2 linked regions of the Pelagicoccus sp. SDUM812003 genome follow. The protein of the gene in region 2 interacts with the protein of the main gene of each other region in a pairwise test. Links are inferred from orthologs where the notes say so. Each region holds a gene or a part of one and is shown on either strand. Other genes may lie near its edges. The genes, in order: QEH54_RS08985 and QEH54_RS17515.

What was found.
Region 1: the proteins of QEH54_RS17515 (region 2) and QEH54_RS08985 interact in binary tests that used the Escherichia coli proteins (3 or more experiments, as listed by UniProt). The link is inferred for Pelagicoccus sp. SDUM812003 from one-to-one orthologs.

The regions. Positions count from the first base shown.
Region 1 is NZ_JARXHY010000005.1:126,941-134,136, forward strand. Bases 1,081-3,955 are described here. They hold QEH54_RS08985 (diacylglycerol kinase family lipid kinase), read right to left. Parts: upstream 3,023-3,955; coding sequence 2,138-3,022; downstream 1,081-2,137. Other genes in these bases: QEH54_RS08980 (2-dehydropantoate 2-reductase), read right to left, coding at 1,081-1,468; QEH54_RS08990 (glycosyltransferase family 1 protein), read right to left, coding at 3,068-3,955. In the rest of the region: QEH54_RS08975 (hypothetical protein), read left to right, coding at 1-495; more of QEH54_RS08980, read right to left, coding at 566-1,080; more of QEH54_RS08990, read right to left, coding at 3,956-4,210; QEH54_RS08995 (FKBP-type peptidyl-prolyl cis-trans isomerase), read right to left, coding at 4,266-5,066; QEH54_RS09000 (LOG family protein), read left to right, coding at 5,210-7,126. UniProt on the Escherichia coli protein: In vitro phosphorylates phosphatidylglycerol but not diacylglycerol; the in vivo substrate is unknown.
Region 2 is NZ_JARXHY010000014.1:105,054-111,704, forward strand. The notes cover bases 1-2,901. They hold QEH54_RS17515 (citrate synthase), read right to left. Parts: upstream 2,152-2,901; coding sequence 850-2,151; downstream 1-849. Other genes in these bases: QEH54_RS17510 (VC0807 family protein), read left to right, coding at 25-759; hisH (imidazole glycerol phosphate synthase subunit HisH), read right to left, coding at 2,309-2,901. Also shown: more of hisH, read right to left, coding at 2,902-2,932; imidazoleglycerol-phosphate dehydratase HisB, read right to left, coding at 2,973-3,569; hisC (histidinol-phosphate transaminase), read right to left, coding at 3,551-4,645; hisD (histidinol dehydrogenase), read right to left, coding at 4,642-5,937; QEH54_RS17540 (hypothetical protein), read right to left, coding at 6,040-6,651.

The sequences.
Region 1 (7,196 bases), on a different replicon or contig from region 2:
GACGCCAAGCGCATCAAGCAGCTGGTTTGGCCTATGCTAAACAACAAATTTCTTCAGCAGGAACGCATCGGCATCAAGATGCTGCTCCCCATCGAACTCAGTCAAATGCTCCTGGCCGAAGATTCGGAATTCAAACGACAGGCCCGGCTCGATAAGCAGAATCTCGTCAACCCGCTGAAGTGGACCGGCACCTCCCTCTACGACCTCTGCAACTGGCGCTTCAAAAACTGCCAGCGCTGCAGCCCGAGCGAGGCCCGTCCGCTCGACGAACTCTTCGAGGACGACGTGGACAGCCACGACCTGATCGACGCGCTGGACCAGATGCACCAGCCCCGAGACGCCTTCAAGCTGCTCTATGCGGTGCTGCTCGAGCACTGCCGCAACACGCCGGGCGACTCTCAGCAGTTCAAGATTTCCAAAGCCACCTTGGACATCGCCCGCCGCGAGCAGAGCCAACGCGTAGTCGATCTGTACCGAGGCATGTCATCGACCTGACCGCTGCGCTAAACGTCTAGGCGACTCTGCCTGCCGGGGCCCCGCTCAGATCGTGGCCGCATCCGCCGCCTCACTTGCAAATGCAGGCCAGCAGGCCGTGCAGCAGCTCCAGCTTGGGCATCGAAACGCCCGCCTCCTGGCCGCGCCGCAAGGGCTCGCCCCAAATGGCCTCCACCTCGACCGCTCGTCCTTCCACGAAGTCGATCATGCTGGAAGGCTTGTAGGCTTTCATGGGGATCGTCACGTCGATCTGCTTGTTGGCGAAGCTCGAATCGATCTCCAAACCAAGCGCTCCCGCAGCGGAAATGACCTCCAGCATCAACGCCCGAGCCTCCTCCAAAAGCTCCTTCGACTGCACGATCACATCGGTCGTGACTCCGCCTGCGGCCACGGTGAGACCGTTGAAGGGCACGTTCCAAACCAGCTTCTTCCACTGCACCAAAGCGAGATTGGCCTCCACCCGCGTCTTCACGCCAGCGGCCTCGAACGCTTTCCCCAAAGCTTCCACCTCGCCGTCGCCGCGTTGCCGGTAGGCTCCGATGCTGACCGAGCCGGGCATGAAATTCTGAGCAGCGGCAGGGGCGATGCGATTGAGGCACACGAAGCAAAGGCCTCCGAAGACCGAATTGCGGGGAAACAGCTCGCCGAGCAGCCGGTCGTTTCCCAATCCGTTCTGCAAGGTCAGCAGCTGCGTCTTCTCGCCCACCAACGGCGGCAGCAGATCCGCCAGGGCGTAGTTCGAAGTCGCCTTCAGAGCGATCACCACGAGATCGCAAATCCCGATGCTGCCAGTGTCCCGATGGGCGTTCACCTCCAGCTGAAACTCCTCGCTAGGCGTCACGATGCGCACCCCATCCCGCCGAGCGGCCTCGTAGTCGCTGCGGAAAAGGAAATGCAGCTCGTGACCGGCCCGCTGCAGCATCGCTCCGTAATATAGTCCTATGGCTCCCGAGCCCACGATCGCTATCTTCATGCGATCGAGCCTCTCGCGCTGCTCTCAGATGGCAAGCGCGCTGTATAGTGACATTCCCTGAGAGCTCGAAACAGGGTTAACAACCAGCGTTCTTCACAAGTTATTTCCCCGCTTTCGGCACGAGCTGGAAACAGAAAGCGCTAGCGGTATCCCTGAGGTTATTTCCCTAACCGAAATTCGTTGGATTTCGTTGAATTGACACGTAAAAGGACTCAGTCCAAGGCCGCTTCAAGAGCGGCTTTTTTTACAAATCGACTCACCTAAGCGCTTTTCCCTTATACAGTAGGTAACTCTAGGAAATCGAGTTCACACGTATACCCATTTAAGCAGCTGTTTATCATTATCTTACAAAAACAAATAGGTGTTCGTACCGCTGCCTTTGCCCAGAACGCGAAATCGGAACCAAGCAAGCCCAGGAACGGAGAAAAATGTAAAAGGCGACCGACCTCGTTTTTCGCCTGATGGAGACTAAAGAAAGTTCCTTAGGAACGCCTTCAGCCTGAGCGATCGCCACGTGGCGTAACAGCTCCGTAACTGTGTCAGTCCCATGGGGCTCGCTCAGTTACTCTCAAGTTATTCACAATGGTTTTCGGGCGAGAACCAGCCCAAGGTCGAGCCGATGTGGACGGTCGCGGATTACGGGTATTTCCGCAGCCAACTCAACCAAAATCAGCAGGAAACCGCCACGATGCTGAGCGACTTCGGGCAGGCTTTGATGGTCATCTCGCCGCGACACTCGAAAATTTCCCCATCGACGTGGAAGAATCCCGCCTCCGGCATCGTCAGCACGAAATTGTCGGAGCAGATCGGGGTGACGCGTGGGCTCAGGTAGAGTTTCTTGCGAAACATGCGCCAGATCAGCACGAAGAAACTGATAAAGTTCGGGTCGGTGATCGCCACCAGGTTCAGCTTTCCGTCGGTGAGCGAAGCGTCCGGAGCGATGAAGGCGTTGCTTCCGTATTGCGAGGAATTCGCGACCGCCACGATGTAGGCCCGCAGGCTTTGCAGCTGACCGCCTGAGGCGATGTCGCAGCGCGAGGAGCGGTAGTCGCGAAAGGCTCTCAGTCCTTCCTTCATATAGGAGACGAAACCGCGGGCTTGGGTTTCGTTGAAACGGCGTCCGACCTCCGCGTCGAAGCCGATGCCCATGACGTTGAAAAACGGGTGACCGTTGGCCTCGCCGGTATCCACGCGGATGGACGCGCCTAGGGCCGCGAGGTGAAGGGCCTTGTGAAAGTTGAGCGGCAGTCCGAGGTGGCGAGCCAAACCATTTCCCGAACCCATGGGAACCAATCCAAATTCGCAGCCAGTGCCCACCACGACTCGCCCGACTTCGTTGATGGTGCCGTCGCCTCCTACCGCAACCACGCGCTTGGCGCCCTCTGCGATCGCCGCCTTGGTAAGCTCAGGTGCGTGCCCGGCGTATTGCGTTTCCCATACATCGGCTTCGAGTCCGTGGCTCGCCAAGAACGCTTCCACCCGCTCTCGACGCACCACCCCTTTCTCTCGTTTCCCCGAGATGGGGTTGATGATGATAGCGAGTTCCTTGCCCATGCCCTTCTCCTCAAACGGCTTACTTGCTAAATTGCAACTCCCTACTCAGCGAACGCTCGCAACGGCCCGCAAAGACCGCTGAAAACTCTCCACCACCCGCTTCCAGCTAATGCCCTTTCCCGTCTCGCTGGCGGCGGATCTCACCGAGGCGAGCTCCTGCTCGGGCAGGCAGCGCAGGGCTAGGGTTTGGGCGACGAAATGCTCCGCGTCGCCAAATCGAGCGAGCATGCCATTGCGGCCCGATTCGATATACTCTCGGCCGGCTGCGTAGTCATAGGTGCAGACCGCCAGAGCGGAAGCCATGGCTTCGGTGACCACGTTTCCGAAGGTCTCCGTCACGCTGGGAAACAGAAACAGGTCGCCCGAGGCGTAGTGCCTGGCCAAGTCCTCCCCTTTCCTCATTCCCGCGTAGCGAACTTCCGGATACTTGCGCTTCAGGCGAGGCAGCTCCGGGCCGCCGCCTACCACCACCATGCGATCGTGGGGAAAGTCCTCGCGCAAGCTCTCGAAAGCGGCGAAGGCCAGATCGATGTTCTTCTCCTTGGCCACTCGTCCCACGTAGAGCACCACCTTTCCATCCTCAGGCACGCCCCATTCGCGTCGCAAACTCTCATCGCGTCGATCAGGGCGAAACAGTTCCGTATCCACTCCACGTGACAGCACGCCGGTGTTGCGGTAGCCGAGCTTGGCGAGCTCATCAGCCATTTGGCGCGTCGGAGCCAAAGTGACGTCGCAGCGATTGTGCACCCAGCGCAGATAGGACGAGGCGAGACGCTGGATGAAGCCGATGCGATAGTGATCGCTGTATTGATCGAAGTTGGTGTGAAACGTGGAGCTTACCGGGATCTTCAGCAGTCGAGCCGCGATCAGGGCCGCCACGCCGAGCGGGCCTTCCGTGGCCACGTGTACCACATCGGGTCGAGACCGCTTCCAAATGCGATAGAGGCTGAAGCCAGCGGGCTCGCCCATTCGAAGGGCGTTGTATCCGGGGAGGGGGACCCCAGCTGCGATGAATTCCTCGTAAGGCTTCTCTTCGCTTGGCATATCCACCTCCTCGTGCTCCTGCACCGGGCGGACCACCATGATCTCCCACCCCTCAGCGGCCAAACCTTCGCAGAGACGTCCCAAGGTCATGGATACGCCGTTGACTTCGGGGGGAAACGTTTCGGTCACGAGAGCAAGCTTCATCGACGCACTCCCCTTTGCCACATCTCGACCGTCTTCGCCTGCAGAGCCGGCCTGCCTACTCCTGCGGAGCGGTGGTGGCCTGCGGCTCGCTCGCCAGAGGAGCTCCCTGAGCATCCACGTCTCCCGCTTCTTCCGGGAGCCCTACCTTCAAAAGTTCGATCTCGAAGACCAGAGTCGAGCCGGGAGGCACCGACCCATGAAGCTCGTCGCCATAGGCCAGCTTCGCGGGCACGTAGAGCTTGATCTTGCCACCTTCTCCGATGAGCTGCAGACCTTGGGTCCAACCATCGATGACCTGATTGAGCTGGAAGGCTGCCGGATCTCTTCCCGCAGTGGAATCGAAAATCTGATTGTCCAGAAACCGCCCTTCGTAGTGCACGATCACCATGTCGGTGGGCTCGGGCTTCTTTTGAGGGTCGCCAGGGCGCAAGATCTGATAGGCCAGGCCGGATACAAGCGACTGCACGTCGGACAATCCCACCAGCTGATCGAAGAACGCCTGTTCCTTGGCCCGGTTTTCGCGCAGCACGGATTCCATCAAGCGCTGCTCGCGCTTGGCGAAAAACTCCTGAATCGCCAGACCCGATTCGCCGATGTCCGTGGCAGGCTGGTCGCCTAGCACATGGTCGATCATTCCTTCCGCCACCGCATCGATCTCAGTCGGCGAGAGTTCCAAAGCCTTGAGGTTGTAGCGCTCGGCCAGAAGCCATCCCCAAGTCTTCAGCAGCTCCTCGTCGCTGTAGGACATTTGGTCCTCCGCCCCCATTCCCTCAGGAAGTTCGATCATGTCAGCCAATTGGCCAAAGAGCGGCGCGCCAAGGAGGCACAGAGAGGTGAAGGCTAGGAGCTTTTTCATAAGAGACTTGTTATCAATCGATTAATAAAGGGGAAACGAACGCTGCCCCCGGGGCTGTGCTTGCAGTCCTAGAGAAATGGGTTCAATTGTAAATCACCAAAATCCTTTTAGACCCACTCCCGAACCCACCCTAACCCACTTTCATGAAGCAGGAAACTTTCTGGATCAGCGACGATGGAATCATCACTACCGCAAAATCCCGCCAAGGCTCGTCGGTGCTCGATCTGACGATCACTTTCAAACTACGAGACGCTCGCGAAATCGATTTCGTCTCGCCTCGACTGGCGAAGATCCAATTCACGGAACGCAGCTCCCTCGCTCGAATCGGCATCGAGATCTACGCCACTCAAGCTCCGCGTCGCAACAAGGACCGGCTCATCCTTAGCGCCGAGGCGTTCGTCTACGACACCGAGTTTCCCTGCTCCGCCTACGCCCACAACCTAGTGCAAACCGGCGTCCCCGCAGGCCGGCTTTTCTACGCTCCGGAAAGCCAGAAGCTCAGCTCGGACGAGATCTGGCAGGCCTTGCAGGACAATCGCATAAAGCTACCCAACTCCACTTCCATCGACCGCTTCGGCAGAGTATTCCTGACCCCGCACAAGGTACGCTACACCCTTCCGAAAACCGTCACCGAGCTCGACCACCTCCGCCTGGTGAAAGGCTACCTGCCACGAACCTTCCTAGACAAGGTGCAGGTGCGCGAGGACCTTTCGGTCGTTTCGCTCGAGCCGCAATCAGGCGTGCTCACCAGTTGCTCGATGTATCTAAAGGAGCACTACGTGGTACTCAATCGCGGCGAGGGAAACTTCGGCCTGCACTCCGGCGCCGTACTGCTCGACCCGGTCAAGACCTTCGGCTCCAACGTGGTGCTCGAGATCTACAACCGCAGCGATCAACCCGTGATCAATCCAGTCGTTTCCATCGAGGTGTATCGAGCGCCCCAATACGATCCGAATCGCACCGCCGAGCTCCGCGATCAGCGTCTGGTGTTCTTCTCGAACCTCGACAAAGTCTACCGCCAGCTGGACAACAAGCCCAAGGAGCACTTCGACCGCCTGCGACCGACCACCGAAATCTCCTTGCGCGGACAAAGCGCCCGCACGGAAAACCAGAGCATTCTCATTCGAGCGGACAACGCCATAAAGGACGAGATCTCCCGGGTGGCCCGAAATGGAAACTTCGGCTTCCGCACGGTCACTCAAGCCTTGCGCAAGGGCGACGCGGACGCCGACACTCTAGTGCTCGACTACTTCCCCAGCCTCACGGAACACATCGAGATCCTGGCCAACATACGGAAGCTCAAGCTCAAGAACCTGGTTTTCCGCAAGGCCACGCCTCTGCAGGAGTTCTTCCTCTCCAACGAGGCCCACAGCCATTTGGAGACCTACGACCAGCTCGGCCTAAAGGTCTACTGGCACAGCGCTCGGCTCAACGATCTCTACCTGCACACCTACAAAAACGACCATGGATTCTTCATCAGAGAGGAGGAGGTCGACAAGTTCCGAGCCTGCACCATTCTGGCGTTCTACGGCTCGGCCCTGGAGATGAGCGATGCCCAGAAGCGCCACATCAGCGAACTGGTGGTGCGCATGATCGACTTTTTCGGCACCAACGTGGGCATCCTCACCGGCGGAGGCGAAGGCGTGATGGGACTGGCCACCGACGTGGCCCTGCAAAAGGGATGCCTCACCGGAGCCGCCTTCCTGGAGCTGGAGGCCCAGCCTCCCAAGTTCGGCGTCAACTTCTTCAACACCTTCCAGGAAACCAATCGTCACAATCGCCAAAAGTGGTTTCAGGTGGCGGATTTCTGCATCTTCAACGTCGGCGGAGCTGGCACCGTGGAGGAGATCGGAATCGAGCTGTGCAATATGAAACTGGGCATCCGGCCGCGCGTGCCCTTCGTCTTCTTCCACGATGACTACTGGGCGAACCTGGAGAAGCAGTTCGACAAGCTGGTAGCCGACGGGCGCATGCCGACCTGGATGAAGGAACAGCTGCTCTTCTCCGGCGACCCGGACGAGATCATCGCCTTCTACCGCAAGAGCCTGCAGATCCTTTAGCCGCTCAGCAATCAGACGTCCACCGCCCGCGGTCGAACGGGCTAAACGCAACTCCATCGTTGACATCGAA
Region 2 (6,651 bases):
GACGCAACCAAAGCTTCAAAGAGAATGAGCGACGACGCACCCGCCAGCACCACCAAGCAAATACCGAAGAACGAGAACTTTCTCGCCAACATCGTCTGCAACCTCGTGCTGCCGATTCTCTGCTTGAAGAACCTGAGCAGCGAGGATCGTCTCGGCCCGGTACTTGGTCTGGTCGTGGCCCTGGCCTTCCCGATCGGCTACTTTTTCTACGACTTCGCGAAGCGACGAAACTACAACATCATCTCCATCTTCGGATTCCTCAACATCCTGCTCACCGGCGGGATCGGCCTGATGGCCGCGGAACCGAAGTGGGTGGTGATCAAGGAGACCGCCATGCCGCTCATGATCGGCGTGCTAGTCCTCGCGACAGCGAATCGCAAAAACTCGCTGCTGAAAACCTTCCTCTTCAACGAAGCCATTTTCGACATCGACAAGATTCGCAGCCATATCGACACCGACGAAAAGCGCTCCACTCTAGAGGGACATTTCAAAGTGGCGAATTGGCTGCTTGTATTCAGTTTTCTGATAAGCGCTCTGCTCAACTTCATCCTCGCTTCCATGATCGTAAAAAGCCCTGGCGGCACCGAGCAGTTCAATCAGGAGATCGCCACCCTGACCTGGGTTTCCTGGCTGGTCATCACAGCGCCAACCATGGCGATTCTCATCTACGCCCTTTGGCGGTTGATAAATGGCTTGAAGGGCCTAACCGGACTTAGCTTCGAAGGCCTGCTGCACGAGCACCACGTGAAGAAGGACTGAGCAACTAGCGCCAACGCCTTCAGTCCAAAAAAAGGCGACTCCCTGCCGAGAGCCGCCTTTCCTGAAATTCGCCTTTTACCGAGCTTTCGCTTAGCCGCGATCCGCGATCGGCACGTAGTCGCGAACGGCCGGGCCTTGATAGACCTGGCGGGGGCGGCTGATTCGTCCTTTCGGGTTGCTGGAAACCTCCATCCAGTTGGCCACCCAGCCTGGCATGCGGCCGATGGCGAACATCACGGTGAACATTTCCACCGGAATGCCGAGGGCTCGCATGATGATGCCGCTGTAGAAGTCGACGTTCGGATAGAGGTTGCGAGAGATGAAGTAATCGTCAGCCAGCGCAGCTTGCTCGAGCTTGCGAGCGATGTCCAAACAGGGATCGCTGATGCCGAGCTTGTTCAGCAGCTGATCGCAGGCCTTGCCGATGATCTTGGCGCGTGGATCGAAGTTCTTGTAGACGCGGTGACCGAAACCCATCAGGCGGCGATTGCTTTTGCCGCTCTTGGCCTCCTCGATGAACTTGCTGCCGTCGTCGCCTTCCGCATGAATGGCTTCCAGCATCTGGATGACCGCGAGATTCGCTCCGCCGTGCAAAGGTCCCCAAAGAGCGGATACGCCTGCGGAGATGGAAGCGAAGAGATTCGCTCCCCCGGAGCCCACCATGCGCACGGTGGAGGTAGAGCAATTCTGCTCGTGGTCCGCATGCAGGAGCAAAATGAGATTCAGAGCGGACGCCTGGATGGTATCGCGAGGATACTCGTCGTACGGCTCGGAGAACATCATGTGCAAAAAGTTGTCGCAGTAGCCGATGTTCTTTTTCGGATACATGATCGGCAGACCTTGGCTCACGCGATAAACCGCCGCAGTGATGGTGCGCACCTTGGAAATGGCGAAGGCCGCCGCCTTCTCGAAATTTTCCAAGTCCGTGGCGCGATCGTTGGTGGCCAGATGCGGATAGAAGCAAGCCAGCGAATTCATCATGGCCGCCAGGATCGACATGGGATTCGCGGAGCGCGGGTAGCCTTCGAAAATGCGGTGCATGCGCTCGTCGATCGCCGCGTTTTCTGAAATGAGGTTCGAGAAGTGGGCCCGCTGCTTCTTGGTGGGCAGCTCTCCGTTGATGATCAAATAGGCGCTCTCGATGAAGTCAGACTTCTCCGCCAGCTGCTCGATCGGGTAGCCGCGGTAGCGAAGGATGCCTTTTTCCCCGTCGATAAAGGTGATCTCGCTCTGGCACGACCCTGTGTTGCCGAAGCCCTCGTCGTAAGTAATGTAGCCGCCGCTCTTCGCACGCAGGGTACGCAGGTCGACCGCTCGCTCTTTTTCAGTGCCCTCGATGATCGGAAAGGACAGCTCTTGATCGTCTATTTTGAGAATGGCTTCTTTGCTCATTGTCAGGAAACTCGGAGTTGCAAGTTAGGCGTTGGCGGCGAATCAGGAAATCCTAATTCAAAGAAGACCAACTAATTACCCCGACATGCGGGTCATGTAAAGTATCTGCTACCGACTTCGTAACTATTAGCTTTTCTGTTCGCTGTTTTCAGTTGGCCTAATCACACGAAGCCACGAAGTTCGCGTAGAGCTGCAGCCCATTCCGCTGGCTCTTTTCGGGGTGAAACTGACTGGCGAGCAGGGAGCCGACCGCTACGGAGCTGGTGAAGACGCCATCGTAGTCGGTGGTGGTCAAGGTGATAGATGGATCTTCCGGCAGGATATGGTAGCTGTGCACGAAGTAGAAGCGGTCCGTTTCGGGATCGAGCTCCTCCCAGTACGGGGAGCCTTCCTGCTGCAGCTTCGCGAAATTCCAGCCCATGTGCGGGATTTTAAATCCTGGACGCGACTTGAAGCGCACAACCTTTCCTGGCAGGACGCCAAGCCCCGTCACATCGTCTTCTTCCGAATGCTCGAACAGAGCCTGGAGACCGAGACAAACGCCCATGAAGGGACGCTGCTCCTTGACCCAGCCACGGATGAAGTCGTCGAAGGCCGCGGTCTTGAGGCCGTCAACGCAGTCGCGCAGCGCGCCCACGCCCGGCAAGATAAGCCCGCTCGCTTCTCCGACTTGCTCTGGACGAGTCACGATACGCGGCTGGGCGCCGATCTTCAGCAAGGCGTTTTCCACGCTGCGCAGATTTCCCATGCCGTAGTTGATGACAGCAATGTCTTTGCTCATCTCGAAAAGTCTTAGGAGTTAATCAGAGTTCGGGAACGCTCTAAAGCATGCCCTTGGTCGAAGGAAGCCGTCCTTCCATGCGCGGATCGATACGCGAGGCGGCATCGATCGCTCGCGCCATGCACTTGAAGATGCTCTCCACGATGTGGTGCGGCTCTTCGCCATACTCCAACTCGATGTGCAGGTTCGCTCCCAGACTGTTGGAAAAGCCTCGGCAGAATTCCTTGATCAGGATGATGTTGAAATCGCGCACGTAGCTTGTCGGAGCGGACACCTTGTAGGCCAGGTAGGGCCGGTTGCCCAAATCGATGGCCACCCGGGTGAGGCACTCGTCCATGGGCAGGATGAAAAAACCATAGCGCGTGATGCCCGACTTGTCGCCAAGCGCCTTCTTGAAGAGCTCGCCTAAAACGATGCCAACATCCTCCACGGTGTGGTGGTAGTCGACCTCGATGTCTCCGTCCGCCTTCACCGTGAGGTCGAACAGTCCATGGCCCGCGAACAAGGTAAGCATGTGGTCGAAGAAAGGGATGCCAGTCGCGATGTCCGCTCTGCCCTTTCCGTCGACGTTCAGCTCTGCCGCGATACGGGTTTCCTTCGTATTGCGCTCGAGGGATGCTATGCGTTCTTCAGCCATTTCGATATCGTTTCGCTCACGTGGAGCATCTGATCTTCGTCGCCCACACTGATACGCAGGAACGACGCAGTCAAGGGGCTGGACGGGAAATACCGCACCAGTATCTTGCGCTGCTTGAAGTATTCAAAAAGCCCTTGCGCCACTTCCGGACCCGTTTCCCCAGAGGCGTTCCGTGGCTCGACGAACAGGAAGTTGGATTGGGACGGATAGCAAAACCAGCCCAATGCTTCCCACTCCGCTCGGTAGAAGTCGCGGGTGCGCTTCACCTTTCCCACCACCGCCTTCAGGTAGCTCTGGTCTCGAAGGGCCGCCAGGCCGCCAGCCTGAGTGAGTCGATTGACGTTGTAGCTATCTCGGACGCGATCGAGTATATCGACAACCGAAGGATCCGCCATGGCGTAGCCTAGTCGCAAGCCCGCCAATCCGTAGGATTTGGAGAAGGTGCGCGTGACCACGAGATTCGGGAAGCGCGAAAGCAGATCCACGGCAGTCTCCTTCGCGAAATCCGCATACGCTTCGTCCACCACCACTATGCCATCGAAGCCTTCGATCACTTTGGCCAGCTCCTCGTTGGAAAAGCCGACACCAGTCGGAGCGTTGGGCGAAGTGATAAACAGGATACGCGCATCGAGCTCGATCAGCTCATCGATCGGCAACTCCATGCTGCGATCGAACGGGAGCTCCACCACGCCGGAGTTTTGAATGCCACAAAGAACTGGATACAAACTGTAGCTCGGCATCAGATAGCCGGCGGCTTTCTCGCAGGCGAACGCTCGCACGAGGAGGTTTAGCAAGTCGTCCGACCCATTTCCAAAAATCAACTGATCAGGAGAAAGCCCGTGCAAGTTTGCTGCCGCTTCGCGAAGCGCCATGCTGCGAGGATCTGGATACAAACGCAGAGCATCTCCCATTGCCTCTTTCAAGGCTTCGTCCACCATCGGACTAGGTGGATAAGGGTTCTCGTTTGTATTCAGCTTAACCCAACCCGTTCCTTTCGGTTGAAATCCGGGCGTATAGGCGTGCAGCTTGCGAACATGCGACAACGCGTATTCAGAAGGCGAATTCAAAGCGCTCATGAGCGCCTTTCTAAGCGTACCGAGACGGAACGTCCGTGCGCATCCAAACCTTCCATACGAGCAAAAGCCTCAACGGCGGAAGCCGCCTTTCCAAGAGCCGCCTTGCTGTACTTCACCAAGCTCGACCGACGCATGAAATCGCTGATCTGCAACCCGCTGTAGCACTGGCCGGAGCGACCGGTCGGCAGCTCGTGACTGGGCCCTGCCACGAAGTCTCCCAAAGCCGTGGCAGACCAGCCGCCTTGCATGATGGCTCCTGCAGTCGTTATGGATTTTATCAGCTTGGAGAATTGCTTTGGATCGACTTCCAGCTCCATGTGCTCGGGGGCGACGTAGTTCGCGACCTTCGCCGCGTCTTCGTACGTATCCACGATCACAGACATCAACCCGTCCTTGAGAACCGCCTTGATGGCGTCCTTACGCGAAAGGGTTTTCATCTGCTCGCGCATGGCGGCTCGGATCGCTTTCGTCTTATCCTTGGAAAGACTGACCAGAAAGATCTTTTCGCGGCCGGAGCCGTGCTCCGCTTGAGCGAGCAGGTCCGCGGCGACGAATTCGGGATCGGCATGATCGTCCGCGATCACCAGCAGCTCGCTGGGGCCGGGCAAAAGATCAACTCCGATCGTACCATAAACCTGTCGTTTAGCTTCCACCACAAAGGCGTTGCCCGGACCGTAGACCTTTAGCGCCGGCTTGATCGTTTCCGTTCCGTAAGCCATCGCTCCCACCGCCATGATTCCGCCAAAGCGATAGGCTTCCGTCACACCGGAGAGATACATCGCAGCCAAGCAGCCGTCGTTTACCTTTCCTTCTGAATTGCAGGGCGTGAACGCCACGATCTCCTTCACCCCGGCCAGTTTAGCGAGGGAAGCTGTCATCACCACCGTGGATACAAGATCGCGCGGGATGTAGAGCCCGACTCGACCAAGCGGATAAAAGCGCTCGCCGATCGTCGCTCCGTGGGCGTTTTTCGCGGTCCAGGACTTGGGCAGCGCGTGGCGATGAAACTCGGTCACGGAAGCGACGCTATGCTTGATCGCATCGACGTCGCTTTTAGGCAAACGCTTCACCGCCGCCTTCATTTCAGCGCGGCTGATTGGAAACTGTTCGCTCTTTAGGGAAACGCCATCGATGCGGCCGAGCGCTTCTGCGACGCCGGCATCGCCCTTGACGCGCACGTCGTCCAGCACCGATGAAACAGCGTCGACGATGCTTTTCGGAACGGAAGAGGTTTCGCAAAACGCTTCGAGCTTTCCCCAGAAGGTTCGTGATTTGTAGGCCAAGTCTGCCATGGCCTCACTTTTGCAAGGGCGCAGCTCGCTTGGCAAAGACAATTTTGGCGCCTCGCTACTCGCGAAGGCGCCTGAAAAAATTGGAGACTGGGCTCGGGAGCGCTACTCGGTCAGCACTGGCACGTTGAAGCGATCCGTATCGAAGCTTTCGTTGATGTCGATGGATGTGTAGGTGATCTCGATGGTCTGCACTCCGAATTGAGTGATGAACTTGGCCACCAGCTTTTCCGGGAAGCGAACTCCGTCCACCCACTGCTCACCGCTGGTGGTCATGATCGCGCCGTTCTGATTGATCATGTGAACCACTTCGCCCGTCTCCCTGTCGATGTAACGATGGAAGCCGCGACTGCGTCCGTGGGCATAGTACAGCACCACCAGCTCGCGACCATCGATGGTCTCCGTGCCAAGATATTCAATACGTCCGTTGCGCACCGGCGGCGTATTCAAAAAACTCAGTGTATCCGCCACCGTCGCCTGCATGGCCCGAAGCTCCTGCAGCTGGTAGATGTTGAGAGTCCAGGATCCCGGCTGGTCCACACGTTCCACCTTCTGCCATGCTTCCGTACGATTGAGCGTGGAGGTCTCCTTCTGGTTCCCAATCACCGATATGGCCTGGTGATAATTCGGTTTCATGAAGATCGACTCGATCGTGCCCGACTGCCCGTTTCCATAAACCAGCACGCCCTTGTAGTGAATAGACTTCACCGCGTTGAG